DNA from 4 places in the Paenibacillus sp. sgz302164 genome. Region 2 is predicted to be linked to each of the others. Evidence: riboswitches for the same ligand, from Rfam matches in the RefSeq annotation. Region 2 holds a riboswitch; each other region holds the start of a gene.
The links. A riboswitch is a leader RNA that binds a small molecule or an ion and turns the genes downstream of it on or off. The one in region 2 is predicted to bind cyclic di-AMP.

Region 1: linked by a shared signal. The riboswitch ahead of AC0LWT_RS37265 (resuscitation-promoting factor) and the one ahead of AC0LWT_RS28965 (KamA family radical SAM protein) in region 2 are both predicted to bind cyclic di-AMP.
Region 3: linked by a shared signal. The riboswitch ahead of AC0LWT_RS05085 (TrkH family potassium uptake protein) and the one ahead of AC0LWT_RS28965 (KamA family radical SAM protein) in region 2 are both predicted to bind cyclic di-AMP.
Region 4: linked by a shared signal. The riboswitch ahead of AC0LWT_RS37680 (C40 family peptidase) and the one ahead of AC0LWT_RS28965 (KamA family radical SAM protein) in region 2 are both predicted to bind cyclic di-AMP.

Annotation. Positions count from the first base shown of each region.
Region 1 covers NZ_JBVYOL010000046.1:19,484-27,316, forward strand. The annotation lists gene rsmA (16S rRNA (adenine(1518)-N(6)/adenine(1519)-N(6))-dimethyltransferase RsmA) at 1-283, opposite strand, end outside; gene rnmV (ribonuclease M5) at 294-830, opposite strand; gene AC0LWT_RS37265 (resuscitation-promoting factor) at 948-2,087, opposite strand; cyclic di-AMP (ydaO/yuaA leader) riboswitch at 2,378-2,578, opposite strand; gene AC0LWT_RS37270 (ABC transporter ATP-binding protein) at 2,861-3,604, shown strand; gene AC0LWT_RS37275 (ABC transporter permease) at 3,601-4,830, shown strand; gene AC0LWT_RS37280 (TatD family hydrolase) at 4,816-5,583, opposite strand; gene AC0LWT_RS37285 (HD domain-containing protein) at 5,612-6,889, opposite strand; gene AC0LWT_RS37290 (AbrB/MazE/SpoVT family DNA-binding domain-containing protein) at 7,270-7,524, shown strand.
Region 2 covers NZ_JBVYOL010000022.1:3,386-11,218, reverse strand. The annotation lists gene AC0LWT_RS28980 (ABC transporter ATP-binding protein) at 1-495, shown strand, start outside; gene nikE (nickel import ATP-binding protein NikE) at 492-1,295, shown strand; gene AC0LWT_RS28970 (S-layer homology domain-containing protein) at 1,754-5,584, shown strand; cyclic di-AMP (ydaO/yuaA leader) riboswitch at 5,631-5,770, shown strand; gene AC0LWT_RS28965 (KamA family radical SAM protein) at 5,995-7,143, shown strand; gene AC0LWT_RS28960 (hypothetical protein) at 7,305-7,817, shown strand.
Region 3 covers NZ_JBVYOL010000002.1:352,505-360,337, forward strand. The annotation lists gene AC0LWT_RS05080 (CPBP family intramembrane glutamic endopeptidase) at 435-2,030, opposite strand; cyclic di-AMP (ydaO/yuaA leader) riboswitch at 2,269-2,418, shown strand; gene AC0LWT_RS05085 (TrkH family potassium uptake protein) at 2,488-3,837, shown strand; gene AC0LWT_RS05090 (potassium channel family protein) at 3,850-4,512, shown strand; gene AC0LWT_RS05095 (cation:proton antiporter) at 4,512-5,762, shown strand; gene AC0LWT_RS05100 (response regulator transcription factor) at 5,988-6,710, shown strand; gene AC0LWT_RS05105 (LysR family transcriptional regulator) at 6,773-7,669, opposite strand.
Region 4 covers NZ_JBVYOL010000049.1:337-8,169, forward strand. The annotation lists gene AC0LWT_RS37670 (HD-GYP domain-containing protein) at 1-600, shown strand, start outside; gene AC0LWT_RS37675 (hypothetical protein) at 750-1,184, opposite strand; gene AC0LWT_RS37680 (C40 family peptidase) at 1,308-1,781, opposite strand; cyclic di-AMP (ydaO/yuaA leader) riboswitch at 1,785-1,922, opposite strand; gene AC0LWT_RS37685 (hypothetical protein) at 2,123-2,941, opposite strand; gene AC0LWT_RS37690 (M1 family metallopeptidase) at 2,957-4,957, opposite strand; gene AC0LWT_RS37695 (TetR/AcrR family transcriptional regulator) at 5,096-5,680, shown strand; gene AC0LWT_RS37700 (DMT family transporter) at 5,687-6,046, shown strand; gene AC0LWT_RS37705 (DMT family transporter) at 6,063-6,377, shown strand; gene AC0LWT_RS37710 (YwhD family protein) at 6,712-7,203, shown strand; gene AC0LWT_RS37715 (transglycosylase domain-containing protein) at 7,377-7,833, opposite strand, start outside.

The DNA.
Region 1 (7,833 bases), on a different contig from region 2:
CGCCCAGGATGGGCAGCAGACGCTGGTCGATTTCGATGGCCAAGACGCGCCCAGCCTGCTTGGCCAACTGCTGGGTGAGCGCCCCGATGCCCGGGCCGATCTCCAGCGCGCCCTTGTCCGGGCCGAGCCCGGCGGCGGACACGATTTTGTGCAAAATGTTCTGGTCTACGAGAAAATTTTGCCCGAGGCTCTTTTTCAGCACCAGGTCGTGCTTCTTAAGTATTTCTTTCGTTCTGTTCGGTGTAGCGACATCCTCAGGAAGCGCCCGGTTGGAAGTATTCATGTCACAGCCCTCATTTATTTAGTAATTCTACCGCCGCTTCAAACTCCTCGCGGGTGATTTGAAACATCGCACAGCGCTTGTAAAATTGCTTGCCGTTGCAGTAGCCGATGCCGAGCGCCTTGCCTACCTCCAGCCTCCGGGAGGCCGCTTCGGCGTGGACGATGAGTCCCGCTGCCATCAGGTCCTCCCAGGTGACCAGGGAGACGGCTCCTTCATACTCCGTCCGCAAATTGCTCAGCGCCTGCCGGATCGTCTCCGGCGACGCGTTCTCAACCCCGATGTCGCCCTTGTACTCCGCCTGCTCCTGCGTAATAAAAGCATGCTTGCAGCCGGGCACCTTCGCCGCCACGATTTTGCGGATCCGCTCCCCTGCATGATCCGGATCGGTCAAAATAATAACCCCGCGCCGCTCCTGAGCCAGCGCGATCCGTTTCAGCACGGCCGGACCTATTGCGGAGCCGCCGGTTTCGATCGTATCCGCCTCCACGGCCCGGCGAATCGCTGCGGTATCGTCTTTGCCCTCGACAACGATAACTTCTTTTATCATACAACGTTCCTTTCCCTGTACGCACAAAAAGAAGAGGGGTCTCCTCTTCTTTTGCCATTCGTGAACGACCTATCTATCTATATATACATTCTGCCCATGCAGAAACCGGATTACCCCTTAATTCTCAGTCGGCTTCTTCGGCCCTACGACATAGACGGTATAACCGTTCTTCGTGCCGAATTTGTTGGCATAGTTCTCATCTTCGAAGTAAACGTCGATCGTTTGCCCTTTCACGGCGCTGCCTGTATCTTCAGCGCGCCGGAAGCCAATACCGTCGATGTACACCCACCATCCGAGCGGAATAACCTTCGGATCTACCGCGATCGTTCTGCCTTCGGTGACTGTAGTTCCTGTAAACGTCTTGCCAAACCCGGGGCTGTCCGCGGATTTGCCGGTAGACTCCACTCCCGCCGAATATGCGGTGAGTTTCACGTTTTTGAGAATTTGCTTGTAGCCGAATTTGACGCCATTCTTTGAAATTTCATCCACGCTAGGGGATGAGGCCGATAAAGCGACGACCGGATTTTTCGTGCCGATGGCAACGACTTTTTTCACACTTTCCGTTTGAACCTGTTCATCTACAACTGCTTCGGAGACCAAAACGCCGTCTTCGAATACTTTTTCCATTTTTTTCAACAGAACGCCCTCTTTGCCTTCCTGGACGACCTGTTCCTTGCCTTTGAGCAGCGATGCATCGTTCTTCTTCTCGGTATCGAACGCGATCGGTTCCGTTGTTTCGTTCTGCTCTTTCTTTACCCTGACCACTTTGACTGTATCGCCGGGTAAAAGCGAAGATGCCGGTTCAGGAGTGACTCGGTCAAGCTCCCCAAGTGCAATATGTAAATCCTGCAATGCACTTTCAACCGTTCTTGCAGTTGTGTAAACAGTGGTGGTCTTTCCATCAGCAGTCAATTGAATCGGTGACGCATGATCGATCACGAATTTCTCTCCGCCCTTGATCGGAGTCGTGAGCGCTGCAGAAACTTGATCGTGTTCACCAATCTTAATGGCTTGTTCATCCAGTAGGCGTTGCAGGACCCATTGCTTCGTATGCACAACGGTTTCTTGTCCATTCACAACTACGGATACGCTCTTGGTAGCCGTACCGTACAACAACACCAAAAACATGAAAGTCATAGCGATTGAAATCATACCTAGGCTTAAAATCAAACGCAAGTTTTCATGCTTCCATCGTAGTGCCAAGGACATGCTGGATGATCGACTTACATGGGTCTCGGTTAAAGAGATGTTGCCCACTTCTTCGGTCCTCCTTCAAAGCCTCGCCGCCCGTGTGTTACGCATGATTAAATTAGACGCGACTAAGGTCAGTTTGTGATTAACTTAATAAGCCTCTCCAGCTTTGCAGCGGAGTTCACCCGACAACAACGCGGCCATTACCGGACGCTGCTGCGGTAGTCCCACCTCCTTCGCTTTTCATCCTATGATCATCTAGCCTGCACTATCTCGAAAAAATGAAAAGACCAGCGGAAAGAGGACTCTTCCCGTGGCCTTGTATGCATAGAAAAATACAACCAGACACGACAATCGTTACCTCTCTCGGTACGCTTACGAGGTTAGCTGACGGATTCGGACGTGAGAGTCGCCCTACCTGGACAACAAGCTGCTTGCTCGTTGTCGTTGGATTCACCCCTGATATTCATTCTGCTGGCATTCGGCGGTTGCATGTGCTTCCGAATGTTTGCAGCGGTTCCCCCGTTCCCATAAATGGAACTCAGCGAATGGAAATTTGGCAAATTGGTTATTAAGTTATTATGAAAAGTATATTACGCTGTAAATCTAAACCTGTAAAGGGATTATCGCCCGCTAAAAAGGGCGGAATTCGGAAATAATAAACATTTCCGGCTATAAATCTTGGTCTTTAGTACGTTTTTCTCATTATAACGTATTCTGACGCTTTTTTTCGCAATTCTTACGTTTAAATTAGGCTTTAATAGCAATTTTGTTTATAATGGGGATGGGTGAAATTGGTTCAAAAATGCCAATAATTTGCTGAAAAGGAAGGCCATTCGATGAACCCCATTCTACAAGTCGACTCCCTTTACGGGGGATATCTTCCAGGAAAACCTGTCCTGCACGGACTTACTTTTTCAATCCGCCAAGGTGAAATGATGGGCTTGATCGGACTCAACGGCGCAGGCAAAAGCACGACAATTAAAAATATTCTCGGCCTGCTTCATCCGCAAAAAGGCACGATCCGCGTCAGCGGCCTCACCCTGGCGGAAGACCCGCTCGCCTACCGAGCAGCGTACGCTTACGTTCCCGAATCTCCCGAGCTTTACGAGGAACTGACCATCCGCGAGCATCTGGAGCTGACGGCCATGGCATACGGGCTGACCAAGGAGCAGTTCCTGACCCGATCCCAGGCGCTTTTGGAAGAGTTCCAAATGAAGGACAAGCTGAACAGCTTTTCCAGCCATCTGTCCAAAGGCATGAAGCAGAAGGTAATGATCATGAATGCGTTTTTGATCGAGCCCGCCTTGTACATTATCGATGAGCCCTTTCTCGGGCTTGACCCGCTGGCCATCCGCTCGCTGCTTGAGCTTATGGTCCGCATGAAGCGCAGAGGAGCCAGCTTCCTCATCTCCTCGCACATTTTGTCAACGATTGAAAAATATTGCGACAGCTATGTCGTTTTGCATCGCGGCAAAATGGCCGCCCAGGGAGATTTGGGCGAACTGCGGGTGCAAACCGGGCTTGCCAAAGCGTCGCTCGACGACATTTTTTACGAGCTGGTTCAAGGTGATTCGGTATGAAGGACATGGAGGTCAATATCACCGGTTTATGGCAGCAGCGCCTGGGGCGGTATTTAAAGGAAGCTTCGGGGTACTGGCTCTACGCGGCGCGCAGCAATTTTGTCGGCTTCATGTTGTTTCTTGTCATTATTTCTTCCTATTATTATGCCAAAACGTTGCAGCAGCTTCCGACAAATTATCCGTATCTGTGGATCGCTTTGCTGCTGCTTGTTCCGCTGCTCGGGTCGAGCCCGATTCGAACGCTGGTCCGGGACGCGGACCGCATGTTCCTGCTGCGGATCGAGCGTCAGATGGGCGCTTACTTTCGCAGCGCGCTTCTTTACAGCTTTACGCTGCAAGCCTTCTGGTCGCTGATTGCGCTTGTCGTGCTGTGGCCCCTGTACCGTCACTGCGAGGGTGCGGCCGCTCAGCCGTTCGTCCTGATGCTGATGCTGATCCTGCTGGTCAAATTCGCCAACATATTGGCCGGTTGGTATGAGAGCCGCTTCGTTCACACCTATGCAAGAACGGCCTCCGTCGTATTCCGCTGGGTAGCGTCGCTCGTTATCGTCGCCGTGCAGTTCGACCGCAGCTTCTTTTGGGCGAGCGCAGCCGCGCTCGTTCTGATTTTGCTCTGGTTGGCGGCAGCCCGTTTTGCGGCCGTCTATACGATCGGCTGGGATTATCTCATTGCCAAAGAGAAGCAGCAGCAGGCTCGTCTGTACATGTTCTTCAACTGGTTCGTCGATGTGCCCCAGCTGCCGACGAGGATTGCGCGCCGCAGCTGGATTAGCGGAATTACGCGCTATATCCCTTTCAAGCAGGACGCATCCTATTTATACTTGTACGCCAAAACATTGCTGCGCACGGAGCTGTTCGGCATCGTTCAGCGGATTACGCTGCTCGGGGCGCTCGCCATCTTCGTTGTCTCCGGCGATGTGGCCAGGGCAGCCGCTTTTCTCATCGTGATTTTGATTTCCACCGTTCAATTGACCGGCATCGAGCGTGCGCACCGCTATACGTTTTGGCTGGAAATGTACCCGCTGAACCGGATGACGAAAGCCGGATCGATCGCTTTTCTCATCTGGTGCGTGCTGCTTGTCCAAATCTGTGTGCTCACGATTCCGCTCCTGCTGCGCTCTGCGGCCGTATACGCGCTTGTCCCTGCAGGCAGCCTCCTGCTGGTCTCGTTCATCTGCGGCGTTGTGCTCCGCCGCAAATATCGCACCGCTCTACTTGAGGCCTAGCAGCCGAATAGCATTCCCTGTCGTAATAGCCGCCAGTTCCTCCAGGCTGATTCCGCGAATTTCCGCGGCGGTTTCGGCGACAAGCCGGACATACGCCGTTTCGTTGCGATTGCCGCGGTAAGGATGCGGAGTCAGATAAGGGGCGTCCGTCTCAATAAGCAGCCGGTCAAGCGGCACTTGCGCCAGCACCTCTTTGGGCTGTCTGGCGTTCTTGAACGTGACGGGCCCGCCGAACGAAATGTGGAAATTCATATCCAGACACTGCTTGGCCGTCTCCCAACTGCCCGAGAAGCAGTGCATGATCCCTCCCACTTCCGCCGCCTTCTCCTCTTTTAACACCTGCAAAACATCCTGGTGCGCATCCCGGTTATGAATGACGATAGGCATGCCGAGCTTGCGCGCCAGACGAATCTGTTCGCGGAATACGCGATCCTGTACATCCTTCGGCGAAGTATCCCAATAGTAGTCCAGACCGATTTCTCCGATGGCGACCACCTTTTCGTGCTTGCACAGCTCCTCGATCCATTCCAGATCTCCCGGCTGCATGAACTTGGCCTCTACCGGATGCCAGCCTACCGTCGAATAAATAAAATCGTACCGCTCCGCCAACTCGATCGACGTCGGAATCGTCTCGCGGTCAAAACCGATATTTACGATCCGCGTAACGCCTGCATCCAGCGCCCGCTGAATCATCTCCTCCCGATCCTCGTCAAATTGCTTCGCATTCAAATGCGCATGTGTATCTGTCAGCATGGTTTAAGCTCCTTCGTGATTGTTTGTTCTATTCCCGCAGTCCGATCAATGCCCTTACGTCCGGGTAAGCGGATGCGCTCAAACGGTGAACGATCTCCTCCGGGTAATAAACCCGGTGCTTTCCTCTGTGAATGCCGCTGATCGAGCGGACGATATCCGATTTTTGCGTAATTTCCGTCAATTGATCTTTGTGATTGAGCAGCAGGATCGGCAAATTCTCATCGTTTTCACCGGGCCTGTATACATCATAGGAAAGGTTCGACGGAGAATCGATTTCCATATAAGAGGCCGGATCGAGTCCCAGCTCAAGCATCGCCTGCTCCATATGCTGAAACACCTTTTGGTCGACGTCTTCAAACGCGCTGTATTTGAACAGCTTGCGGTTCAGGAACCTTTTGCACAGGTCGGACAAAACCGCATCGCTCTCCGAGCTCCAAAACACCAGCATCGTCTGCATCACCGATTCGTCAAGCAGGATATAATCTTCCAGGGACAGCTTGTTCTGAATCAGATGCAAAATAGGCTCGACCATGAAAGCGAACGCGTACTGCTCTTCATATAAATATTTGGCCCGCTGAAAAATTTTGTTCAGTAAAATTTCCGCACTGCGGGTAACGGGGTGAAAATAAACCTGCCAGTACATTTGGTATCTGGACATCAAATAATCCTCGACCGCGTGCATCCCGCTCTCTTTGACGACGATATGGCCCTTGTACGGTCTCATCACACGCAAAATCCGCTCCAAATCAAACGTGCCATAGTTCACACCCGTAAAATAGGCGTCCCGCAGCAAGTAATCCATGCGATCGGCATCAAGCTGGCTGGATACAAGGCTCACGACAATTTCCTTGCTGTACGATTTGCAGATGACCCCGGCGACTTGCTTGGGAAAATCGGGGGATACGCGGCGCAGCACTTCGTTAACTTCCGTATTCCCCAGAACGATCCGGCAGGACCAATCCTCGTGGCGCGTGCCGAACGCTTTTTCAATGGAATGGGAAAAGGGGCCGTGCCCCAGATCGTGCAGCAGAGCCGCACAAAGACAGAGCAGCCGTTCTTCCTTCGGCCAGTCTTCATAATGGTTGCGTTCAAATTGGGAAATGATTTTTCGGGTCACTTCATAGACTCCAAGGGAATGGGAGAAACGGCTGTGCTCGGCGCCATGAAAAGTCAAATAGGAGGTGCCAAGCTGTCTGACCCGGCGCAATCGTTGAAACTCCCGGGTGTTGATCAAATCCCAGATCGTGTCGTCCTGCACATAAATGTATTTATGAACCGGATCTTTAAACACTTTTTCTTCTTTCATACGGGGCCACAACCTTTCTACTTTATTATTTCGACATTCTTTCGACAAATTCATTCCGGAACTTTCGACATGATTTGTCGAAAATAGTCGAATTCTAGATTCCAGTTTTCAAAGTATGATGCCTGTCCGGGGTTAACGATATTTTTTCGCTTTTTTGTGCTAGCCTATGTAAGATATTACTTACAAATCCTTATTGTATAAGGGGTTTGTGTTTTATGAACTAAAGCTGAAAATTGAAATTTTTTACGTTTAGAGGTATAATTTTAAGAAAATATGGTTGACTATTTTGGGAATGGTTGGTATCATAAGTAATGAAAATATTGTCGAAACATGACGATAAACTTTAATAGACTTCATAATTGGGAAGGGGACCTTCATATATGTTGAAATCCACCGGTATCGTGAGAAAAGTTGATGAATTAGGACGCGTTGTTATTCCAATCGAGCTTCGCCGTACGCTTGGCATTGGCGAGAAAGACGCTTTGGAAATTTATGTTGACGGTGAACGCATTATGTTGAAGAAATATGAGCCTGCATGTATTTTCTGCGGCAACGCCGAGAACGTTACTTATTTCAAAGGAAAAATTGTTTGCCATATTTGTTTATCAGAAATGCCAACACCTGTGACAAAATAAGAAAAATAGTATATAATAGAAATATCACATTCCCTTTAGGTAATTCTAACCTTTTTCATATCTCCTCTAATCTCTAATTTGTCGGCTTCGGCCGCGGATTAGAGATCTTTTTTTGTCCGGAATATTTCCGGGAATCCGGGCGGAGCCGGAGGCGGAAAACCGGATGCGAAAACCGAGAGACCACCGAGGATGAAGCTCCGGCCGGGGCAGCCCTTCGCCGGCCAGGGGTCTGGCGGGCGGAGTTCATCAGACGGACTCCTGGGAGTCTGTCCGATGAACCACGTAGAAGGCATAGTAAAATGACAGTAA
Region 2 (7,833 bases):
GAAAGGCTGCTGAGCATGTACCCCTTCGAGCTGAGCGGGGGGATGCTGCAGCGGGCGATGATCGCCATGGCCGCTTGCCTGAATCCGGCGCTGCTGATCGCCGACGAGCCGACGACCGCGCTCGACACGACCACACAGGCCGCTATCCTGGACGAGCTGCAAATGCTGCGCGGGCAGAGCGGCATGGGCATGCTGCTCGTGTCCCACGATCTTGGCGTCATCGCCAGGCTTGCGGACGAAGTGGCCGTGATGCGTAAGGGGCGGCTGCTGGAAAAAGGCCCGGCAGCGCTGCTGCTGAACCGCCCGCGCCATCCGTATACGCAGGCGCTGCTTGGGGCGCGGGAAGGCGGTGTCGACGGCAGCGTCGGCGTGGCGGCCGATTGGCACGAGGCCCAGCCCGCAAACACAGAAGGGGATGGCGCTGCGGACGATGGTTTGTTCGAGGCGGCGCCCGGGCATTGGGTGTCGAATTTCGGGGGCGGGGTGAAACGATGAACATATTGGAACTGAATCACGTGTCAAAAACGTACCGCTCCCGCCGGCTTGGCTGGAACCGCCGCACTGTGATCGAGGCGGTAAAAAACGTCTCCCTTCGCCTCGACGAAGGGACGTGCCTTGCGCTCGTCGGCGAAAGCGGCTCAGGCAAAAGCACGCTGGGCAAAATCGTGCTCGGACTGGAGCGCCCGGACAGCGGGGAAGTGCTGTTTCTGGGCCGTCGGCTGCATGACGTCTCGGCCAAGGAGCGCAAGCAGCTGCGACGCGACATGCAGCTGGTGTTTCAGGACGTTCACAGCGCGGTCAATCCGCGCATGAACGTGCAGAGCATCATCGCCGAGCCGCTGCGCGTTCACGAGCGAATGACTGCGCCTGCGCAGCGGCAACGCGTCCGCGAGCTGCTGGAAGCGGTCGGCCTGCACGGCGACGACGCCGGGAAATACCCGCACGAGTTCAGCGGCGGGCAGCTGCAGCGGGTCGGCATCGCCCGCGCGATTGCCCTCCGGCCGAAGCTGATCGTGCTGGACGAGGCGGTCAACAGCCTGGACGTGCTCGTGCAGGCCGGTATTTTGCGGCTGCTCGGCCGGCTGAAGGAGCAGTTCGGCCTGTCGTATTTATTCATCTCCCACGACTTGTCGGCCGTGAGGGTTCTTGCCGACCGCGTAGCGGTCATGGAGCGGGGCGAAATCGTCGAGACGCTGGATGACGCATCGCGGCTTGACGAACTGCGCCACCCGGCCGGCCGGCGGTTGCTCCAGGCGGTGCTGCCGATCCGCCCGCAGCGGCCCGTTCCGCTATGACGAATCCTAGGGCTTTGCTGCCGCCGGATAATAAACGCAGGCCGTGCCGGATTTGCCGCCCCGGCCCTGCAGATCGCCGCCGCAAATATTCGTGCGTCAGGAAAGCTTATAGCTACGAGTTAGACATCCCTTGAACTCGAATGATTAACATGCCCTCCCTTATAGGGGGCGATGGAAGTTACCGCCTAAGCCGGTGCCGGTGGTTACAATTCTTCGATTTTTCGGAGCGGCGCAAACTATCTCCTCGAATGTCTCGCTATCATCGTTGTCCTGTGATTTTTTGAATGCCCCGCTATCGTCGTTGTCCTGCGATTTTTGGCATGCTTGTACTTTGCTCACATTTGAATGCGCTTTCATTTTGTTGTTGAAGGCACATTTGTGAGAATTTTGAGAGAGATGCCTGGTAAAATGCAGGAGGGATTGCGTGTAAGTTCAGCTAGAGGAGGAGAATGGGAGTTATGAATCGGAGATATGCAAAACCGGCTGCAGGAAAGCTATGGGTGTGGGGCCTTGTATTTATTATGGTCTGTAATACATTACTCACATTTCCTGTGCAAGCAGCGGAACTATGGAGTCAATATGCCAAGATCGGATCGACCGGCAATAATGCGCTCGGCGGGTTTTCGAATCCGACCGGAGTAGCGGTAGACAGCAGTGGGAATGTATATGTGGCGGATAACAATAACCATCGTATCCAGAAGCTGGATACAGCCACCGGAGTGTGGAACGAGTGGAAAAAGAGCGGGGATGGGCCGGCGTATGGAAGCGGTTTGGGCGAGTTTTCCAATCCGGCAGGCGTAGCGGTAGGCGTCAGCGGGAACGTGTATGTGGCGGATACCAGTAATCATCGCATTCAGAAGCTGACGGTATCCACAGGAGTATGGAGCGAATGGAAGAAAAGCGGAGGGGGCGCGGGAAGCGGCCTGGGCGAGTTTAATAATCCGAGAGGCGTGGCTGTAGACAATAGCGGGAATGTGTATGTGGCGGATGCCTGGAATCATCGCATTCAGAAATTGGATGCAGTTACTGGCGTGTGGAGCGAGTGGAAGAAGAGCGGGGGCGGCAAAGGGAGCGGGTTAGGCGAGTTTAATTTTCCATCCCGCGTTGCGCTGGACAGCAGCGGCAATATGTACGTGGCGGATACCGGCAACCATCGCATTCAGAAGCTGACGGTAACCACAGGAGTATGGAGCGAGTGGAAGAAGAGCGGAGGGGGCGCGGGAAGCGGTCCGGGCGAGTTTAATAATCCGTACGACGTTGCCGTAGACAACAACGGGAATATATACGTGGCCGAGTATAGCAACCATCGCATTCAAAAGCTGACGGTATCCACAGGAGTATGGAGCGAGTGGAAGAAGAACGGCGGTGGTTCGGGCAGCGGCCTGGGAGAGTTTAATCAACCCAAAGGCATAGCGGTGGATGGAAGCGGGAATGTGTATGTGGCCGATTCTGGCAATGAGCGCATTCAGAAGCTGACGGTATCCACAGGAGTATGGATCGAATGGGTATATAGGGGAGCGGTTGCCGGCAAAGGCTTGGGCGAGTTTAGTTATCCGAGCGGTGTGGCGGTGGACAGCGAGCGGAATGTGTATGTGGCCGATTACGATAATCATCGCATCCAGAAGCTGACGGTTTCCACAGGAATATGGAGCGAGTGGAAGAAGAGCGGAGGCGGTTCGGGTGACGGTCTTGGAGAGTTTGAGAATCCGACCGACGTTGCTGTAGACAGCAATGGGAATGTATACGTGGCCGATCGTGATAACCACCGTATCCAGAAGCTTACGGCATCCACGGGAGCATGGAGAGAGTGGAAGAAGAGCGGAGGCGGCAAAGGAAGCGGCCGTGGGGAATTTGATTATCCGAGCGGAGTGGCGGTAGATCGCAGCGGGAATGTGTACGTGGCGGATACGAATAACAGTCGTATTCAGAAGCTGGATGCAGTCACGGGAGTATGGAGCGAGTGGAAAAAGAGCGGAGGGGGCGCGGGAAGCGGCCTCGGAGAATTTTATGGACCTTCCGGCATCGAGGTGGACGGCAGCGGAAATGTGTATGTAGCGGATACCAATAACCACCGTATCCAGAAGCTGACGGCAGCTACAGGAGTATGGAGTGAGTGGAAGAAGAGCGGCGGCGGTTCGGGGAAAGGCCTTGGAGAATTTGACGAGCCTTACAGCGTGGCGGTAGATGCCGGCGGGAATGTATACGTTGCTGACATGAGCAACAATCGCATCCAGAAGCTGGACGTTTCCACGGGGGTGTGGAGAGAATGGAAGAAGAGCGGAGGCGGAGAGGGAAGCGGCCTTGGGGAATTTATTAGTCCAAGCGGTGTAGCGATAGATAGCGGAAACACTGTATATGTCGCTGATTTCGGCAACCACCGTATCCAGAAATTATCTGAGATAACTACCCCTCCGGACGTACCGACCGATGTAAAATCGGAGGTGGCAGTAGGCCAATCGCAAGCAACGGTGAGTTTTACGGCCCCGCTCAACGATGGAGGCAGCCTCATAACCGGCTATACGGTAACTTCAAGTCCGGGAGGATTGACGTGGACGGGTACAAGCAGCCCAATCACGGTTACGGGCTTAACGTATGGGACGGCATATACGTTTACGGTTGTAGCGACGAATAGCGCAGGAAACTCCGGCCCTTCGGCCGCATCGAACAGCGTGACACCGACAGCGCCGGGAGTGCCTGCTGCGGTACCTGACGCCCCGACGGGCGTAACCGCCGTTGCAGCCAACGGCGGAGCGAAGGTAAGCTTCAATGCGCCATCCAGCAATGGAGGCAGTGAGATCGTCGGCTACACCGTGACCTCGATTCCGGGAGGACTGACTGCAACCGGAACCGGCAGCCCAATCACAGTTACGGGCTTAACGTATGGCACGACCTATACGTTTACTGTGGCGGCGATTAACAGCGTTGGCAGCAGCCCTGTTTCTGCCGTTTCTAATACCGTAAGACTGGAGATCCCTTCCGACGGCGACAGTGGTGGAAGTACGCCGCCACAGTCGACGCCTTCGACTACATCGCAACCTGATAAAACGGGCGTTACCGTTCTCATTAACGGCAGATCGGTGAATGTTGGGACAGCCAAGGTGACGAGCGTAAATTCACAGACGGTAACAACCATCAGCATTGACCGGGACAAGCTGGGGGATCTACTCGCGAAGGAAGGGCGATTCGCTGTGGTGACGATGCTGGCGGATGCCAAATCCGATGTCGTGCGCGGAGAGCTTGACGGACAGATGATCAGCAAAATGGAACTGCAGCAAGCGGTATTGGAAATAAAAACAGATAAAGCGACCTATAACTTACCGGCCGGGCAGATCGACATCCAATCGATTTCGAATCAGTTGGGCAAATCGGCAGCCTTGGAGGATATCAAGATTCAAATCGAAATTGCTGTGTCAAAAACGCCGGCGCAAGGGGTTCTGAAAGAATCCGGGGAGGGAAAAATTTCGGTCGTTGTCCCGCCGCTTGATTTTACGGTAAGAGCTCTTTATAAGGACAAGACGATTGAAGTCAACGGGTTCAAAGCTTATGTTGAACGTACAATAGCGATTCCGGATGGCGTTGATCCTGACAAAATCACAACTGGTGTCGTGGTTGAAACGGATGGAACGCTGCGCCATGTGCCGACCAAAATCGTGCGGCTGGACGGCAAGCTTTATGCCAAGATAAACAGCATAACGAATAGCGCCTATTCTGTCGTATGGCATCCGGTTGAGTTTAAGGATGCGGAGGCGCACTGGGCCAAAGAAGCGATAAACGATATGGGATCGCGTATGATCATCAATGGCGTCGGCAAAGGCTTCTTCAATCCCGATCAAGATATTACACGAGCGGAGTTTGCGGCAATTTTGATTCGCGGATTAGGACTGCAGCCAAAAGCAGGGGCACTGTCTTTCTCTGACGTTAATTCGAAAGATTGGTATGCCGGCGCGGTTGGAACGGCCTTCGCGTACAACCTGATTAGCGGTTTTGAAGACGGCACCTTCCGCCCGAATGATAAGATTACACGCGAACAAGCGATGGTGATCATGGCCAGAGCAATGGCTATTACAGGGCTCAAAGCGAAGTCTTCCGCAAATGCAGGACAGCTATTGAACTCCTTCACCGACGCGGGTACGATATCGAATTGGGCGAAGAACGGGATTTCCGACTGCTTGGCATCCGGGATCTTTTCCGGACGAAACGGCGCCGTGCTGGATCCTGGAGCATTCATATCGAGAGCGGAGGTTTCCGTTATTGTTCAAAGACTTCTGCAAAAGTCGGATCTGATTTAGTGCGGAATCCCGCTGCGTCATTGACTCTCCGGCGGTGTTTGTGTAAGATAAAAATACGCTTAATTTCCGGTTTAACGAATCGGAAAGCGGGGGAACCAATCTTTTTGGGGCGAATCATGATGTTTATGTAGGGAACCATCTTTCCCGAGCCCGGCAGCTAACCTCGTCAGCAGTAGGTGGGTCATAGTTGCATTGTGTTATATTCGCATTTGCTGACCCGTTTATTCGGGTCTTTTTGTGTTCATTTGGACCCGACGTATAGTTTCGGCCCGGAGGCATCGACATGTCCTCTTGCCGGCTATAAGACGGGTCATTTTTATTTCGCAGCTTTGATCCGCGGAAGGAGGAGATAGACAGCCGTCTTGGATTCGTTGAAAGCCAACATTCTGTCTTTTCAAGGAGGATGAAATATGCCGCAACCGAAATATATTACCGATATTGATAAAATCCTGGAGATTCCCGAACGCGATCGAACAAGGTTGAAGCAAATAACGGAAAAATTCGTGTTTCGCGTAAACGATTATTACTTGAAACTGATAGATTGGAACAACCCGGAAGATCCGATCAAGAAATTGATCATTCCCAATGACGGGGAGCTGTCCGAATATGGAAGGTGGGACGCGTCGGATGAGGACACGAATTATGTCGTTCCCGGCTGCCAGCATAAATACAGGACGACGGCCCTTTTGATCGTATCCGAGGTTTGCGGCGCTTACTGCCGCTATTGTTTCCGCAAGCGGTTGTTCCGCAACGATGTCAGCGAGGCGATGTCGAACGTCGACCCGGGGCTGGCCTATATCGCCCGGCACAAGGAGATCAACAATGTGCTGCTGACGGGAGGGGACAGTTTGATCCTTTCCACGGCAAGGCTGAACGGCATCTTCGAACGGTTGAGAGCGATCGACCATGTGAAGATCATTCGGCTCGGCTCGAAAATTCCCGTGTTCAATCCGATGCGGATCTACGAAGACGAGAAGCTGCTGGAGTCCATCCGGAAGCATTCCGACTCGGAGCGACGCATCTACGTGATGGCGCATATCAATCATCCGCGCGAAATTACGGCGGAAGCGAAGAAGGGATTTGAAGCGCTCCATCAAGCGGGAGCGATTGTCGTGAACCAAACGCCCGTTCTAAAAGGGATCAACGATCGGCCCGAGGTGCTTGCGGAGCTGCTGGATGAGCTTTCGTGGGCGGGTGTCACGCCTTATTATTTTTTCATTAACCGGCCCGTCGCCGGCAATAAAGATTTCGTACTGCCGCTGGAACGCGTGTACCGGATCGTGGAAGAGGCGAAGGCCCTCACGTCCGGCCTGGGCAAGCGTGTCCGCCTATCGATGAGCCACACTTCCGGCAAAATCGAAATTTTAGCCATCGAGAATGGGAAGGCTTATTTGAAATACCATCAATCCCGGGACGACCAGTACGGAAAATTTATGGCGCTCGACTGCCCTGAGCATGCGGCCTGGTTCGATGATTTGCCCGGAAATGAGCAGTTCTGGAACAAGCCGAAAAAGAAAAACGATAACATTGTCTCCGCCAACGAATTGCTAAGCCGCTAACCGTTTTCTCATGCGCCGCCGCTAACCGTACCTGTACCCGAGAGGGGGCCGCGCCTCCGTCTCGGGACGTAGGGAAAATCGTTCCAGGGGTGCTGGCGGAGCAAACCGATTTATTCTAGAATGAAGTAAATATTGATTTTATGGAATAGCGGAGGTATACGGTGGATAAGAAGACGCTGCTTGGAGCACTTCTCGTCTTGGCGGGAATTTTCTTCTTCTTTACGAGTCAGGGAAATGCGATGGATCCTGGGATGGTGTTCGCCTATTTTTGGCCAAGTTTGTTTGTCATTCCTTTGGGGCTCCTGTTTCATTGGATGTATTTCTATGCGACTCGGCGGCGCGGGGCCGGATTGTTGATTCCGGGAGGGATTCTCCTTGTGGCCGGAGGCGTATGCCAGATTTCCATGCTGTTCGACATCTGGGAGTATACGTGGCCGGGATTCCCGCTGGCGGTAGCGTTCGGGCTGCTGGAGTTTTACTGGTTCGGCGGCAAAAACAGATGGATCCTCCTTCCCGTCTTTATTCTGGGAAGCGTTTCGGTGATCTTTTTCGCCATCTTCACGCTTGGGAGTATCATCAGCCTGAACATTATGGGGCAGTCTTCGCTGGCGATCGGGTTGATTGTCGTAGGGTTGATCGTTATGTTGACCAAGAAACAAGGGTACGACGCATAAGTGCTTTTGCCGGCAG
Region 3 (7,833 bases), on a different contig from region 2:
AGTGCCCAGCGAGCGTTCGGAGGTTATCAGCGCCACGGGCTGCCTAACGAGCTCAGGCTCTAGTGGGCTTTCGAAGGCTCTCAGCGCCGCGAGTGCCCAGCGAGCGTTCGGAGGTTATCAGCGCCACGGGCTGCCTAACGAGCTCAGGCTCTAGTGGGCTTTCGAAGGCTCTCAGCACCGCGAGTGCCCAGCGAGCGTTCTGAGGTTATCAGCGCCACGGGTTGCCCAACGAGCGCAGACCCTAGTGGGCTTTCGAAGGCTCTCAGCGCCGCGAGTGCCCAGCGAGCGTTCGGAGTTTATCAGCGCCACGGGCTGCCTAACGAGCGCAGACTCTAGTGGGCGTTCGGAGGCGCGCCGCGCGCAGCCCAGCAAGCGTCCGCAGGCTCAGCGCCGCACGGGGGCTACCCCCGCGCACCGCCAGCCATGCGCTGGCTCTACCCCGGGCTTGGCGCGAGGCGCCGCCGGTGCCACCATGCCAGCAGCAGCGCGGCGAGGGCCGGCAGCAGGATGTAGAAGATACCTGCGGCAACATCGCCCGCCTGGTCCAGCGAGAACAGCGACAGGCCCATCAGGATGCTGTCCATGCAGGCATGGGCGAATATGGCAGTGATGAAGCCGTATTTTAGGAACACATAGCCGAGAATGATGCCGATGACGGTTACCTCGATCAGGCGGGTATACACCGGATAGATCGGGTATTGCGTATGGCTCGCGGCCCAAATGATGCTCGGCAGCAGAACGGCGATGAAGTTCGAGCGGAACAGCTTTTTGAACAGCAGGATACCGAGCAGCCGGTAAGCGGCTTCTTCCGATATTGCGGCGGCCCATGCCATCAGCGGAAACAATTTGGGCTCCAGCATATTCAATACGGAATCCCCCGGATCGTTCACGGCCCATACGTCGAAGCGGACCTCGCCCGCATAGAACAGAACTTGCTGGACCCCAAGGATGAACAGGGCGAGCAAGTAGCCCCGGCCCATTCCGTGAAACACTTCCGATCCGAAGCGCGATTCCCGCCAAGCCGGCCAAGGCTTCCACCCGTTCGACTCCCACCACCGGCTGCCGGAAGCAAGCGAGATGTAGACCGATAGACCGAGCAGCAGCGTAACGACGTTCATGAACAGCGAGCCGGCCAATGTGGCGGTTCCGTTGTCTGCGATATCGCCGGACATCGTTTTGAAAGCCGGATACATATTGATGTTGTTGGCGATGTAAATCGTCGTAAAAATAACAGTGAGCAGCAGGCCCTTGCGAAAATCCATCTGCTTGCGGTGCCTGATGGCATATACGATGGCCGCAACGGACATCAGGAACGTAAAGCCCATGCTGATCCAGGTCATGAACGAGGCGGATTGATCCTGCGAGTCAAGCCATGCCTGATGGTCCTCTGGGATGCTGAATTGCACGGCATAGCCGACCAAAGCGTTATCGTCAAAATCGATCCGCAAGCGCAGCTTGGAACCGCCGATGGCTTCCGCTTTCTTTTCGTAAACGTACGCGCTCGCGCCGGCCTCTTTCTTCGGCTCCAGGGCGAGACTGAAATCGTCGGGATTAAAGCCCTGCCGGCTCATCTCCTCCTTGGCCAGCTGGTCCGCTTTTTGCCTGCCGATCGCTGCGGCGGTACCGGTGAGCGTCTCGCGCCAGCCGACGATTTGCAAGCTTTTGTAGTTGACGTCAACTTCGAATTTGCGCTTGCTGCCGGGATCGACGGCGCTGACCTGATAGAAATCGAGCGGGAAGCGGTCCCCGTATTTCAGCTCATACTCGTGCAAAAGGTGTTCTTTCTGCAAGTATCCGCTTCTCGACTTTTCGGACTGGTATACGACGAAAGTACTCGGCTGGCCGATGCCGTAGCGGCTTTGCAAAAACTGCCCGGCCACGTCGGCCGCCTGCTGCTTCGTAACGGCCGGACTTTCCACCGGGGCCGCTTCTTCCGTTTGATATCCCGCAAGCATATTGACCCCCATATACAAGGCCACGCCGATGCACGCGAGGATCAGCAAAGTTCGGTTCAATTTCATTCGCATCATGGGATAAAATATCTCCTTGGATAATGTTGGTTCGCAAATACGCTAAATTAAAAGTATCACAGATGTTAAGGAAAACCAATTCATGCAAAATAAAACGTAAACCGGGGCAAATTCGCGATTTCGAATCGTAACGCCCTCTCCTGCTTGCCAGACACGATGGAATGCTGCGAAAACCCCCGCAAATCCGCTGAAAACAACTTTGTGCGGAACAATAAATCAGATATATAATTCATATCAATTGAATAAAAAGCCGAATTTCTTGTTGAAAACGGGGGAACCATGTAATTTGGGGTGAATTTTGTCTCCGGCGTCAAAAAACCGGACAAATAGGGTGACTGCGCGCACCCGAATCCGTCAGCTAACCTCGTAGGCTTTACGTCAGGAACCATTTCCGAATAAGGCATTGGATTTCCAGTGTCTTTTTTTGCGTGTTCAATTGATGACAACAGGGGGATTTATGAAAAAAATAAGCATTTGGCAGCTTACGCCTCCGCAAATTCTGGTCCTTGGATTCGCCGCCATTATTTTGATCGGAGCGGGGCTGCTGACGCTTCCTTTTGCCTCGACGAGCGGCCGGTCGCTGCCTTTTATCGATGCGCTGTTTACGGCCACATCGGCGACCTGCGTAACCGGCCTCGTCGTGGTCGATACCGGGTCGGCATTTACCGTGTTCGGACAAGTCGTCATCGTCAGCCTGATCCAGATCGGCGGTCTCGGCTTCATGACGATGGCCACGCTGTTCGCCTTCGTGCTGCGCAAAAAAATTACGCTGAAGGAAAGATTGCTGCTGCAGGAGGCGTTCAACCAGGGCAGCATGGAAGGGATTGTGCGGCTGATCCGCAAAGTACTTATTTATTCATTAAGCATCGAAGCGATAGCGGCGATTTTGTTCACGATCCGTTGGTCGTTCGACATGGAATTTTCGAAGGCGCTGTACTTCGGCATCTGGCATGCGATTTCGATGTTCAACAATGCCGGATTCGACCTGTTCGGCACCGCCGATGCTCCTTTCGTCTCGCTGACCGGATACGTCAACGATTTCACGGTGAACGTCGTCGCGATGGCGCTGATCGTGCTCGGAGGTCTCGGCTTCATCGTCTTGTCCGATTTGATGGAATATCACAAAACGAAGAAACTTTCCCTGCATTCCAAAGTCGTGCTTGCCATGACGGGATTTCTGATCGTTTTCGGCGCGCTAGTGATATTTATATTCGAGTACACGAACACCAAGACGTTAGGACCGCTGAATTTCGGCGGAAAAATGTTGGCTTCGTTTTTCCAATCCGTCACGCCCCGGACGGCCGGCGCGAATACGATGGACATCGGCGCCATGCGTCAGGCGTCGCAATTTTTCATGGTGATTCTCATGTTTATCGGGGCTTCTCCCGGCTCGACGGGGGGCGGGATCAAAACGACGACGTTCACCATTCTCATTGCCGCCATCATCACGATGATCCGAGGCAAGGAAGATATCGTCATTTTCCGTTTCCGTCTGGCGAAGGACCGCATTCTCAAAGCGATTACGCTCACGATGATCGCGCTCTTTCTCGTCATATTCGTGTCCATGCTGTTATCGACGACGGAGTCCGTGCAGTTTTTGAAAATATTGTTCGAAGTGACGTCCGCCTTCGGTACTGTCGGCTTGACTATGGGGCTTACGCCGTCGCTGACCGTTTTCGGCAAAATTATGCTCAGCCTGACGATGTTCGCCGGCCGGCTCGGCCCTATAACGCTCGCCTACGCGCTGCAGCCGAAACAGGAAAAAGAATTATATAGATACCCTGAGGGTAAAATTACGATTGGTTAGGGGATACTGGAGATGAAAAAAAATCAATACGCGGTAATCGGTCTGGGCCGATTCGGATCCAGCTTGTCGAAGGAGCTGATCAAGCTGGGCTATGAGGTGCTCGGCATCGACAAGGACGAAGAAGCGGTCGACGAGATGAGCTCCGAGCTGACGCATGCGGTCGTGGCGGATGCCACGGACGAGGAAGTGCTGAAGTCGCTCGGCGTGCGCAACTTTGACTGTGCGGTCGTCGCGATCGGCGACGATATTCAGGCCAGCATTTTAACCGCTATTGTGCTGAAAGATTTGGGCGTCAAAATGGTCGTCGCCAAGGCGCTGTCGGAGCTGCACGGCAAAGTGCTGAATAAAATCGGCGTGGACCGCGTCATTTATCCGGAGCGGGATATGGGCATCCGCGTGGCGCACCAGCTCGTATCGCCTAACCTTCTGGATTACATCGAGTTGTCCAAAGATTACACGATCGTCGAGCTGTCGGTGCCCAAGCGCCTGTGCGGCAAAACGATCAAGGATCTGGACCCCCGGGCCAAATACGGATGCAGCGTCGTTGCCATCAACAAGCAAAGCGGTGTGATCATCGCGCCGCTTGCGACAGACGTTGTCAATGAAAAGGATGTTATGGTGATCATCGGGACGAATGAACAAATCGAAGAATTTGAGAGCGAAGTTATCGGATAATGGAAAATGCGTCTGCCGTCATGATTGAGCATGTCATTTTGCTGCTCATTATTATTTTCAGTCTGGGCATGCTGCTGGGCAAAGCTGCACACCTGTTGAAGCTGCCGGATGTCGCGCTTTTTCTCGTAGGGGGCATCATTGTCGGGCAAGGCCTGGGCTGGGTACGGGAATCCAGCACTTCATTTACGAACCAGTTCATTCTTGCGATCGGTTCCGCTCTCATTTTGTTCGACGGCGGGCGCAACATCCGCCTCTCCGGCCTTCGCAAAGTGTGGATCACCGTCAGCCTGCTCAGCGTCCCCGGCGTTATGATTACGTGCGGGGTAGTGGCCGTGGCGGCGCACCTGCTGCTTGGCCTGCCCTGGATATACGCGATGCTGCTCGGGGCGGTCATCAGTTCGACGGACCCGGCTACGCTCATCCCCGTGTTCAAGCAGGTGAAGATCCGCCCGAAAGTCAGGGAAACTGTGGAAAGCGAATCGGCCTTTAACGATGCGACGGGATCGATTTTGACCTTTTCACTCATTGCGGTCATCCTGGGCACCCGGGAAGTTTCGGTTGGCTCGGGAATTTGGGCGTTCGTCAAAGCGGCGGCGGGAGGGCTTCTCGTTGGCGCAGCGATCGGCTTGGCGCTTGCATACTTGACCGCGCATCTGAAGCTTGGGCTGCTGCGCCAATATGCGACGATTGCGATGATCGTTGCGGCTCTCGGAGCCTACTTGGCGGGCGAAGCGCTCGGCGTCAGCGGATTTATGGCTACGTTTACGGCCGGGCTTATTTGGGGGAACGCGGAGACGTTCAAACTGGACATGCAGGACAAGCTGCAGGAAATGGGACATTTTTCGGAAAATATAACGTTAATGATGCGCATGCTCATCTTTATTTTGCTGGGCAGCCAAGTGAACTTCGCGTTGATTGCCGAACATTTATGGACGAGCCTGGGGGTTATTTTTGCGTTTGTTTTTATTGCAAGGCCGCTTGCCGTGCTGGCATGCGCGCTGCCGGACCGCCGGGCGAAGTGGACGAGGAACGAGATTTTGTTCATGTTCTGGGTGCGGGAAACGGGAGTGATTCCGGCCGCGCTGTCCGGCATGATCGCCGGAATGGGAATTCGGCACAGCGAGCTGATCGCCAGTGTAACGTTCATGGCCGTGCTGATCACGATTCTGGTCCAGGCAAGCACGACTGCCTTCGCGGCGCGCAAGCTGGGCCTTGAGGTAACGAACGGCGCTGCGGAAGCCGAACATTGAGTATGCCGTCTCCGAATGCACGATGTGCACAGGGGGCGGTTTTTTGTGTTCTAACAATAAACTAACATTTTGCTTGTTGGTTCCTGGTTTTCTATAGTATATTAAAAATGCAGCTGCTATTTTTCGACAGGTTTTTGCGAAATCTAACTGCAAGTGTAGGCTGACCTAACAAATTTCCTCACACTTTTCTAACAATAAGCATTTTGAAACAAAAGGTGGGCGGACATGGACAAGGTACTGGTTATTGAAGATGATGTGATGGTTGGCGACATGGTTTCGATTTATTTGGGTGAGGAAGGTTTTCAGGTCATGAGAAAGGGGAGCGGCGAAGAAGGTCTCGATGCCGTGGGTTATTTTGAGCCCGACGTCATTTTGCTCGATTTGATGCTGCCCGATATGGACGGTTTGGAATTGTGCAAGCAAGTCCGAAAAACATCGATGGTACCTATTTTGATCGTATCGATGAAAAACAAAGTAATTGAACGTGTAAGCGCTTTAATGGCGGGGGCGGACGATTTTTTGAGCAAGCCGTTCAGTTTGCACGAGATGAGTGCAAGAATACAGGCGCTGATTCGCAGGGCCAGGGTGTATCAGGAAAGCTTGCCGGCAGGACCGGCGCTGCTGGAGCTTCCCGCCTATAAGATGAAGTCCGACGAAGGCATACAGATCGTGCACCTCGATCCGGAGACGCGGTCGATGTGGGTGCGCGGAGGGCTGGTCAATACGACCTATTCTGAATTCGAGATCATGACTTGCTTTGTCAAACACCCGGGGCGCGTGTTCAGCCGGGAAGATTTGATCAACACGGTGCGGGGATTCGATTCGTATGTAACCGACCGCGCTATTGACGTACATATTGCAAACCTGCGCAAAAAAATCGAGGATAACCCCAAGCAGCCGAAGCGGATTCGAACCGTATGGGGTGTTGGATACAAATTCGTTTTATGAAAAAAGCCTCCAAATCGCCGAACTGCCTCGCGTACACGCGGACAGCAGCGGCGGTCGGAGGCTCATTCGTTGTCCGCGAAGTAGCGGATCGCCCGGTGGGCAAAATTCATCGCCACGGGATTGTCCGAGGCTTCGACCGAGTAAATTAGCGACGTCGTCCGCTTCGTCTGCTCAAGTTCCGGCAAATTGCGCAAAATCAGCTCATTGTTCAGAATGAGATCTTCCCGCAAATAGGAGCGGGGCAGCAGCGTCGCCGTTTTGCAGGTGGACACCAGGCGGAGAATCGCTTCGAACGAGTCGATTTCCATCTGCACATTGGGAAAGACGGAGAACCGGTGGAACAGCTCGTCCATCAGAACCCGGTACCAGGTTCCCTTGGAGAACAGAATCATCGGCAGTTCGTTCAAATCGCTGACCGCAAGCGCGGGGCGGTCGATGTAGCTGTGCCCGAGCGGCAGCACGAGACACAGATGGTCGTCAAACAGCGGCTCGCAGCGCAAGCCCGAGGCGTTGATCTGCGAAGCGATCATGCCGATATCGACTTTTTTCTCTTTGACCATCGTGACGACTTCGTGCGTCTTGCCGGTCAGCAGCTTGATCTCGGTCATCGGCTGGTCTTCCAAAAAGGTTGTGATCAGGTCGGGAAGCGTGGCCTGCAGCGTTGTCAGACTGGCGCCTATCGTGATCGACACATGGTTTCCGGCCGCTTTGTACGTTTGAATCTCCTGCATGAACTTGCGCTCCAGATGGCGCAGTTCAAGGGCGTGGTCGTAGCAGAACCGGCCGACTTTCGTCAGCTCAAGCCGCTTGCCTTTGCGGATAAAGAGCTCGACGCCAAGCTCCTCCTCCAGCTTCATGATTTTGCGGGAGAGCGCGGGTTGTGACAAGTTCAAAATTTGCGAAGCTTTATTCAAGCTCGCCTGCTCGACAACAACTGCAAAAACGTCCAAAAGCTCCACAAAAAGCGCCCCTTTCCGTTATGATCGATATGCAAATAAGTTATAAGGGTATATAAAGAATCGGCACTTCCATTATAAGCGAGAAAGAGGTACCATGTATATGTCACTTCTTGTTCACAATTTTTGGGCGATCCTGCATAAACGCTCTGTATGATGGAAAAATA
Region 4 (7,833 bases), on a different contig from region 2:
GGGATAAAGAGGTGGGCTAATGTGAAAGATTTGTTGTATGTAGACAAACTGCTTCTGCTTTTGAAGAAAGATGTAAATACATACGAGCATAGTTTGCGGGTGGGAAAATTATGCAAGATGATGGCAAGTCTTCTGCAATTGGACGAAAAACAAACGCGTCAGTTAATCCAGGGAGGCTGCTTGCACGATATCGGTAAGCTGTTAATACCGGATCAAATTCTGTTGAAGGATTCGGCGCTCACCGACCAGGAATGGAAAATTATGCAGCAGCATCCCGTTCTGGGCTCCAACATGATGATGGCGTTCACCGATTTGGACCCGAAGATCGCGGAAATCATTCTGTATCATCACGAACGCTGGAACGGCCAAGGGTATCCCAGCGGACTAAGCGGCGAGAACATTCCTGCTTTTGCCCGGATTTGTGCAATTATCGATGCTTTCGACAGTATGGTTTCCGACCGTCCGTACCGCAAAGGCTTATCGATCAACACGGCGGTACAAGAACTTTTGTCACACAGCGGGACGCAGTTTGACCCGGACTATGTAGCCCTCTTTTTAAGTTTGTCCGAATCGTTTCCGGACGTATATCCATTCAAATAAACCGGCCGAGACGGCGGCAACGACTCGATATTAACGTTAAACAGGCGTCTATGTCAATAAATAAGCCGACGGCGCGGCGCTTCCGAACAAAATCCCCCGGACTTTCCCGAAAGGACAGTCGGAGGGATTCTTTTTTTGCGCAAAGAGAGCTACTGTTTTTTAGCGATTTTGGTTAAAATGAGCTGTTTAAGCGAAGCGTCGCCTTCTATGGCTTGTTCTTTATATTCAAACTCTACCTGATCGTCTTTCTTGAACTTTTGCACGGCATCTGTCGTACCGTCTCCCAACTGGAAAGCGGCGGCTTTCTCGTTCACGATAAGCTCGATCGTATGCGGATCGGCCAGGCCTACATAGCATCCCGTTCCTTTTTTCACGGCTGCTGCATCCGCCTGCGGCGTTGCGGACGGGACAGGAGTAACTGTCGGGCTGACTGCCGGACTGGCCGCTGCTGACGGTTCCGGCGTCCTCTCGCTGTTATTCCCGGAGGGGGCATCGCTGCCGCAGGCTGCCAAAGCCAGCGTCAGCGCACTGCTTACCAGCAAGCAGGCCAACTGCCGCTGCCGGCTTTTCTTCGTCTTGTTCATTTCATCACCTCATCTATTGGACGCGGCAGATAAGGTTATGGTTTAGAATAGAAAAAAGCCCTGCAAGCCGCTCAAGAAACGAGCCGTGCTTTGCCGGGGCTTTTTTCACATAAATCGATCAAATTACTTGGATTCAGCAGTCAGTTGGTTGTAAATATCGTCCCACAAAACGCGGCGGGCCGATACGTACCGTTTGGAGTAATAAGACTCACTTAGTTTGTTCTTCATAACACCTTTATCGGTAGCCGAGTGAATGAATTCACCGTCTCCCCAATAGATGCCTACGTGAGAAATACCTTTGCCGTCTGTGTTGAAAAAGACCAAATCGCCTTTGCGCAAGTCCTTTTTATCAACCCAGATGCCTTCTTCGTCTTGAGCTTTGGAACTATGGGGAAGGTCGATACCGAATTGCGCGAACACGTAAGCGGTAAATCCGGAGCAATCAAAGCCTTTCGTTGTCGTACCCGCATACTTGTACGGAGTTCCGAGCAATCCGTCAACCGTTTCATCCAAAGTGGATTGTGCTGCGAAAACACTTCCTGCACCAATACTCAAACACAAAACAAGACTGACAACGAGAGCAACAACCTTTTTCAACTGCTTGTCTCCTTCCGGTGCCTACGAGGTTAGCTGGAGGGTTCGGTTGAAGGTTCCCTATGATCCCTGTGTTGCGAGATCAATTCACCCGGAATGGTTCCCCCGTTTCCCAAAAAATCGGGAATTCGGCATGAAATGTTGGTTTATTTTTCCTAGTGCTTAGGATTCGGCATAAATATCTAAAATCCTCCTTCCAAGTGCACTATTCTATAAAAATATGTGAAATAGTTCGGAAAATAGACAAAAAAAAGCCCCTTTTTCAGGGGCTTGAGCATATTTTCCGATATTTGGGCGTTTTTCGCTGAATATTGCTCATAGATTTAGAGAGCGGCGGGCGTTCGCTACGAATTTGCTTTGGCGGACCACAACTGATATTGAGAGGCTAGTACCCACATTTGCAAAAATATGTTGAAAAGCGGGAACAGCTGATAAATGAGAAGGGCAATCAGACCTGCCCAGATGTAGGAAGCGATGACGCTGACACCCGTCAATAGTCCCGACCCGATCAAAAGCAGCAGAGCGATGCCGACGATAGGAAGCAGGTGCCGGGCAAAGGCGAGCAGGGTGGAGAGAATTCCGCTTCCGGCAGCGAGCGCGAACTGCAGATGCATGAAGAGGAGATGCATGAGAAATCCGTATGCAAGCATTCCGGCCAGCCATGGCAGCATGTCAACGGCGGCGTTCTCGTAAGATCCGCTTTGCGCAAAGATCGACTCGGCCTTCGGGATCAGCCAGGCGAGGGGAAGCAGTGTCAGCGCGATCCGTACTGCGTAGCAGAGGAAAAAGGAGAGCCACATCTCCGATATGCCTTTAAAGAAGCGGTATCCCGCATTTTGGTCGGTGTGGATCAGCGAATAGTAGATGCCGGCGTTCAGCAGCGGCGTAAGCAGCATGCGGCTAGCGAGAAGCACCGCCAGCCACCATAAATAGGAATGGCTCAGGTCCGTTTTGAGCAGTTGAAACTGGCTTTCGGCCAGGAACAAATGCAGCGTCTGCTTGGGCTGGCCGTTTCCCGGAAAGCGATGCATGAGCGGCACGAGCACCGATTGCACCATTTTATAGAGGAGGGCTCCCCAACCCATTTGATACAGGAACAGCATGATGACCGCAAAAGGCTGCCGCAGCGCCGCCCGATAGCCGGACTTCATATAAAGAGTCATGCAGCGTTCTCCTTTCTACCAGGCTACCCAGCCGGAGATCGTTTGTAAAAGCTGAATGATGCCGAGGTTCAAACGTATTTTCCATTTGGGGTCTATCCGGGCCGACATGAAATTGTTGATATGCTTGTTTTCCAGCACGAGCGAATAGCCCGGATCGATGCGAACCCACTCGACGGGAGCCGCATTCGTCAACTTGTACTCTATGCTGCTCTCCGCGCCGTTCCAGACCTTATCCAGTGCGGTGCCATCGGTAAAATGGAATTGAATCGGCACCTCCGGGGAATTGCCGCCCCGTTTGGAGATTAGCACGGTGCTCTCATATCCGGGTTTGCCGTCTGCCAGTGCCGCAGGCTTCACTTGAATCCGATCAACCGCAAAGTCCATCATCATGCTGCCGTACACATACTGGTTGAAAAAATCGTCCCATTTCGCTTTGGTGACTTCCTCCACAACATGTTGAAAATCTTTGGTCGAAGGATGCTTGAACTCCCAGCGGTGGAAGTAGGTCGTCATGATGCGGTCCATCGTCTTGGCGCCGACCTGCTTTTCGATGGCTTTCAGCACCAGCTTGCCGCGTATGTACACATTATCCGCATATTCGCCATGCCCTTTGTAATCCCAGGCATTCAGTTTAAGCGCGTTGGGCGAGGTCACATAGCTGGCCTCTACAGGCAGATTCGGCGAAACGCCGTATTCCGCCTCCATGACTTTGTCCTCCGCGTAGGAGGTGAAGCCTTCGTCCAGCCAAGCTTCTTCGAACTCGTTGGAAGCGACGAGGCCGTAAAAAAATTGATGGCCGATTTCATGAACGACCACCCGTTCCAGCTCCAAATCGGGCTTCTTGTCGCTGGCTCCCCATGCGGTGACCAAGGTCGGATACTCCATCCCGCCTGCGCCGTTGCCGCCTTCCGGAGGGACGACGATGGAGAGCGTGGAGTAAGGGTACGTACCGTACCACTGGCTGAAGCGGGAAAGCGCCTTTTTGGCTGCGTACATGTAGCGGTCTTTTAAATTTTGATGCTTCGGGTCGAGGTAGAGCTTGATTTTGACACCGGGCACCTGCGCCGTGGCGAACGGCTCTTCCACGTATACGAAGTTCGGCGAAGCCGACCAGGCGAAATCGTGCACGTCCTCGGCGTAAAACTGGTAGGTTTTCGTGGCGTTGTCCGACAACGGGGGTTTTACGGGGAACCCCGTCGCGGCGACAATATAGTTGGACGGCACTTTGATGACAACGTCATAGATGCCAAAATCGGAGTAAAACTCCGAGTTGCCATGGTACTGATGGAGGTTCCAGCCATCGGCCGTGCGGCCTCTTGTTCCCGCCGGCTCATACGCGGCGATTTTGGGGAACCACTGTCCGGCCATGACGAAATCGCCGACATAACCCATTCGCGCGAAGGCTGCGGGCAGCTTGACGAGAAACTCCGTTTTGAACGTGACCCGCTCGCCGGGGCCCACCGCTTTGGGCAGAGGCAGCTTAAGCAGGGTATGATCGTCCTTATTGCCGTCATCGGGCTGAACAAACTCCATGCGCATGCTTAAGTCATTGCCGTCCAAAGTTTTGACCGATAAAAGCTCCATGCTGCCGATGCTGTCGGCTTTCGCTTTGTCTTGACGCAGTTTGCCTCCCGACTCGCGCATAAAAGTCGTCTTCTTGGATTGGAACGCATTCGGATATAAATGCAAATACAGTTCTTGCACAGGCGTACCGCCCGGGTTCTCCCAGGTTATCGTTTGCTGTCCTTTAATTTGCCTGGTGTCGGCCGCATATTCCACGTTCATGTGATACTCGGCAATTCGGTAACTGAGCGGTTCGGGAGCCGATTTCTCCGGTGCTTGGGCGGATTCGGGCTGCTGCTTGGCCGGCGTCTGCGGAGCCGGTTCTTCGAGCGCTGCAGGTATCGCGGGCTTGAAAGTGGATGGGAGGAGCGATTCGGACAGCAGAACTGCACCTGCGGCGAGCAGCACGACGAAGGCCCACTGCACCGTGCGGTTTTTGAACAATGGATTCATGATATTCACCCCGTTGACAAGCATCTACAGCATGTATATGTAGACAACCCGGGTATTATTTCTGAAAAGAGAAATTTGCTTTTTTCGCATGAAAGAGCTATAGTTTACCTAACTAATATTAGTTAGGGAGTGAAAGCGATGAGTGCTGAGAGCATACGAGAAGCTGCCCTTGAATTGTTCGCAAGTCAGGGATATGAGAAGACGACGCTAGGCGATATTGCCCGCAAAGTAGGCATTAAGACGCCATCCATCTACGCGCATTACGCTTCCAAGGAAGATCTGTTCTTCGCAGTGACCGAAGAAGTGATTAACAATTACGTGTATGTCATGCGCGACCAATACGGCAAGGAAACCGATGCCGATCCCGAGCGGCAGATCCGGCTCTATTTTCGCCACGTTACGGATACGATCGGCAATGACCGTTATCATTTGTTTTACAAGCGGTTTATCTTTTTCCCGCCGGAGGCGCTGAAGGAGAAGCTGCTGAAGCCTTTTCTTCAAGGGGAGAGCGACATGACGAGCAGCCTGATCCGGATATACGAGGCGGGCGCTGCGGCCGGACAATTCCGGCGGATGGAGCCCGAGGCGTTCGTGGCGGCTTTTTACTGCGCGGTGGACGGTCTGTACATGGAGTTTCAGCTGTATGAAGAAGCCGAATTCCGCAAGCGGAAGCAATTTGTATGGGAGTTTTTTATCGCAGGATTACACTGCGGCAAGGAGTGAAGGGACATGAATAAATATTGGCTGTATGTTGTCATAGCAGGCATTATAGAAATATTCTGGGTCACCGGTTTGAAATACTCCGAATTGTGGTGGGAGTGGCTGATCGTGATTGCGTTCATATCGTTCAGCTTTTTCCTGCTGCTCAAAGCATGCGCGATGCTGCCGACCGGCACGGTCTATGTGGTATTTACGGGAATCGGTACGATAGGTACGGTGCTGACGGAGATGTTATTTTTCCATGAGCCTGTGAATGTGTATAAGCTGCTGTTGGTTGCGCTGCTGCTCACCGGGATCATCGGGTTAAAAAAGGTCACGCATGCGGCCGGCGACGCCCGGGGTCATCATCAGGAGAAACATCAGGTTTAAAGGAGGCCGATTGGTCATGGCATGGTTATTGCTGGTCGTGTCGGGTTTAGGGGAAATATTTAGCGTAATGGGACTCAATAAACTTAGCAAAGGATTTAGTATAAAAGGAATTTTGCTGGTGATCTTCGGGCTGGGCATGAGCTTCTATTTGCTGTCGATTGCCCTGCAGACCATCCCGATGGGAACCGCGTACGGCATATGGACGGGAATCGGCACCGTAGGCGTCACGATTACAGGCATGTTGGTACATGGCGAATCGAAAGATGTGCGCAGGCTGCTGTTTATCGCGATCATTATGTGTTCCACCGTCGGCTTGAAGCTGGTTTCCTAATTGCCGTCGCCCAGATACGCTTTGGAGGCTTCCAGCGCTTCAATGATGCGATCGATGTCAGTCTTGTTTTTGAGCCTTACAGGTTGACGCCATCCTCTACACATTCGATATTCACCGTGTGTTCTTTATTATCAATGAAGATGCGCATATTGTCCGAGTCAAATAACGTTTTCCAAGACATGGGTTCACCTCGCGGAAACAGAATAGACTTATTTTAACATGTTTAAATGGGTCTTGGCCGAGAATTTGGCCCGTATCTTGTTCTTGCCGGTTACTTTGGCTACAATAAAGCAAAGGAATGTTTATACAGAGGAAGGCGGGAAGGTGACCGAATATGGAAGCTGATAAAAAGAAGCTGGCTTTAAATATAGTTAACTCCAAGACGAATCACAAAGGGTTTGGCGCAGGCTCGATCGACCTTAGCAACGTTTCCGGCATCATCATCGATGGCGGGGAAGCTTATTTGGACGAAGGGACGCTGCACGCCAAAAGTAAAATCGAGAAAGGCATCAAGTTCTCGACGAACAAGGAAGATGTGCCGAACGGCCGCAAATGCTGGATCGTCTGGGTAGCGGTAGACCGCACGGAAGAAGGGGCTTATTATGCGGGCATGACGGCTTGCGAAATGCTGATTGACACCGAAGCGCGCAGAGGCTGGAAAATCCTCGCCGATCACGTCAACAAGATGGACGCCGCGATGAAACGGAAATTTATTTTCGACGGCTTGAGCGATGAGGAGAAGGCAGCGCTCAAAAACAGTTTAGTCGCCCATAATGCAGAGTGGTGGAACCGGTCGGACCAAAGCCTCAAGGATACGCTTTCATAAAGCTTCCGGGTGGCGCTTCGGCAAATGTGAACTTTATGTGTCATCCATTGTGACGGTAGAGTGAACCGGGTATACTAAACCCTAGTGTATGTTACACCATATACTAGGACAGCAAAAAGGCAGACTAAGACGCGCTTAGTTCTGCCTTTTTGTGTTGTCTGAGGACGGCCCTCCTAGTCGTTCCACCAGCGTTTCAAATCGTTCCACCAGGAGCTGTTTTTGCCTTTGGGTTCTTCCTTCTTGCCGTCGCCGGCCGTTTCTTTGGCCGGTTTGCCCGTGCAGTACGTCTTCGGTTCCGTGCCGGCCAGGAACGCCTCCATGCGGGAGTTCGGGCAGTCCTCGTTGGACAGCTTGCCGGTAGCCGGATCGATGTAGACGGTAGTGACCCCTTCCGGAATCGGAAACAGCTTCGGAGGGATCGCGTCCAGCGTCTGCTCGGTGAACTCGGCGAAAATCGGCGAAGCCAGATGGGACTCGACATTGCCGATAGTCCGGTCCTTGTCGTAGCCGACCCAGACCGCGGTCGCGAGCTCGGGCGTGAACCCGACCATCCAGGCGTCGGTGTCCGTCGTGCCCGTTTTGCCGGCGATCGGACGCTTGAGCGTGCCGGCGACCCGGTTCCCCGTGCCG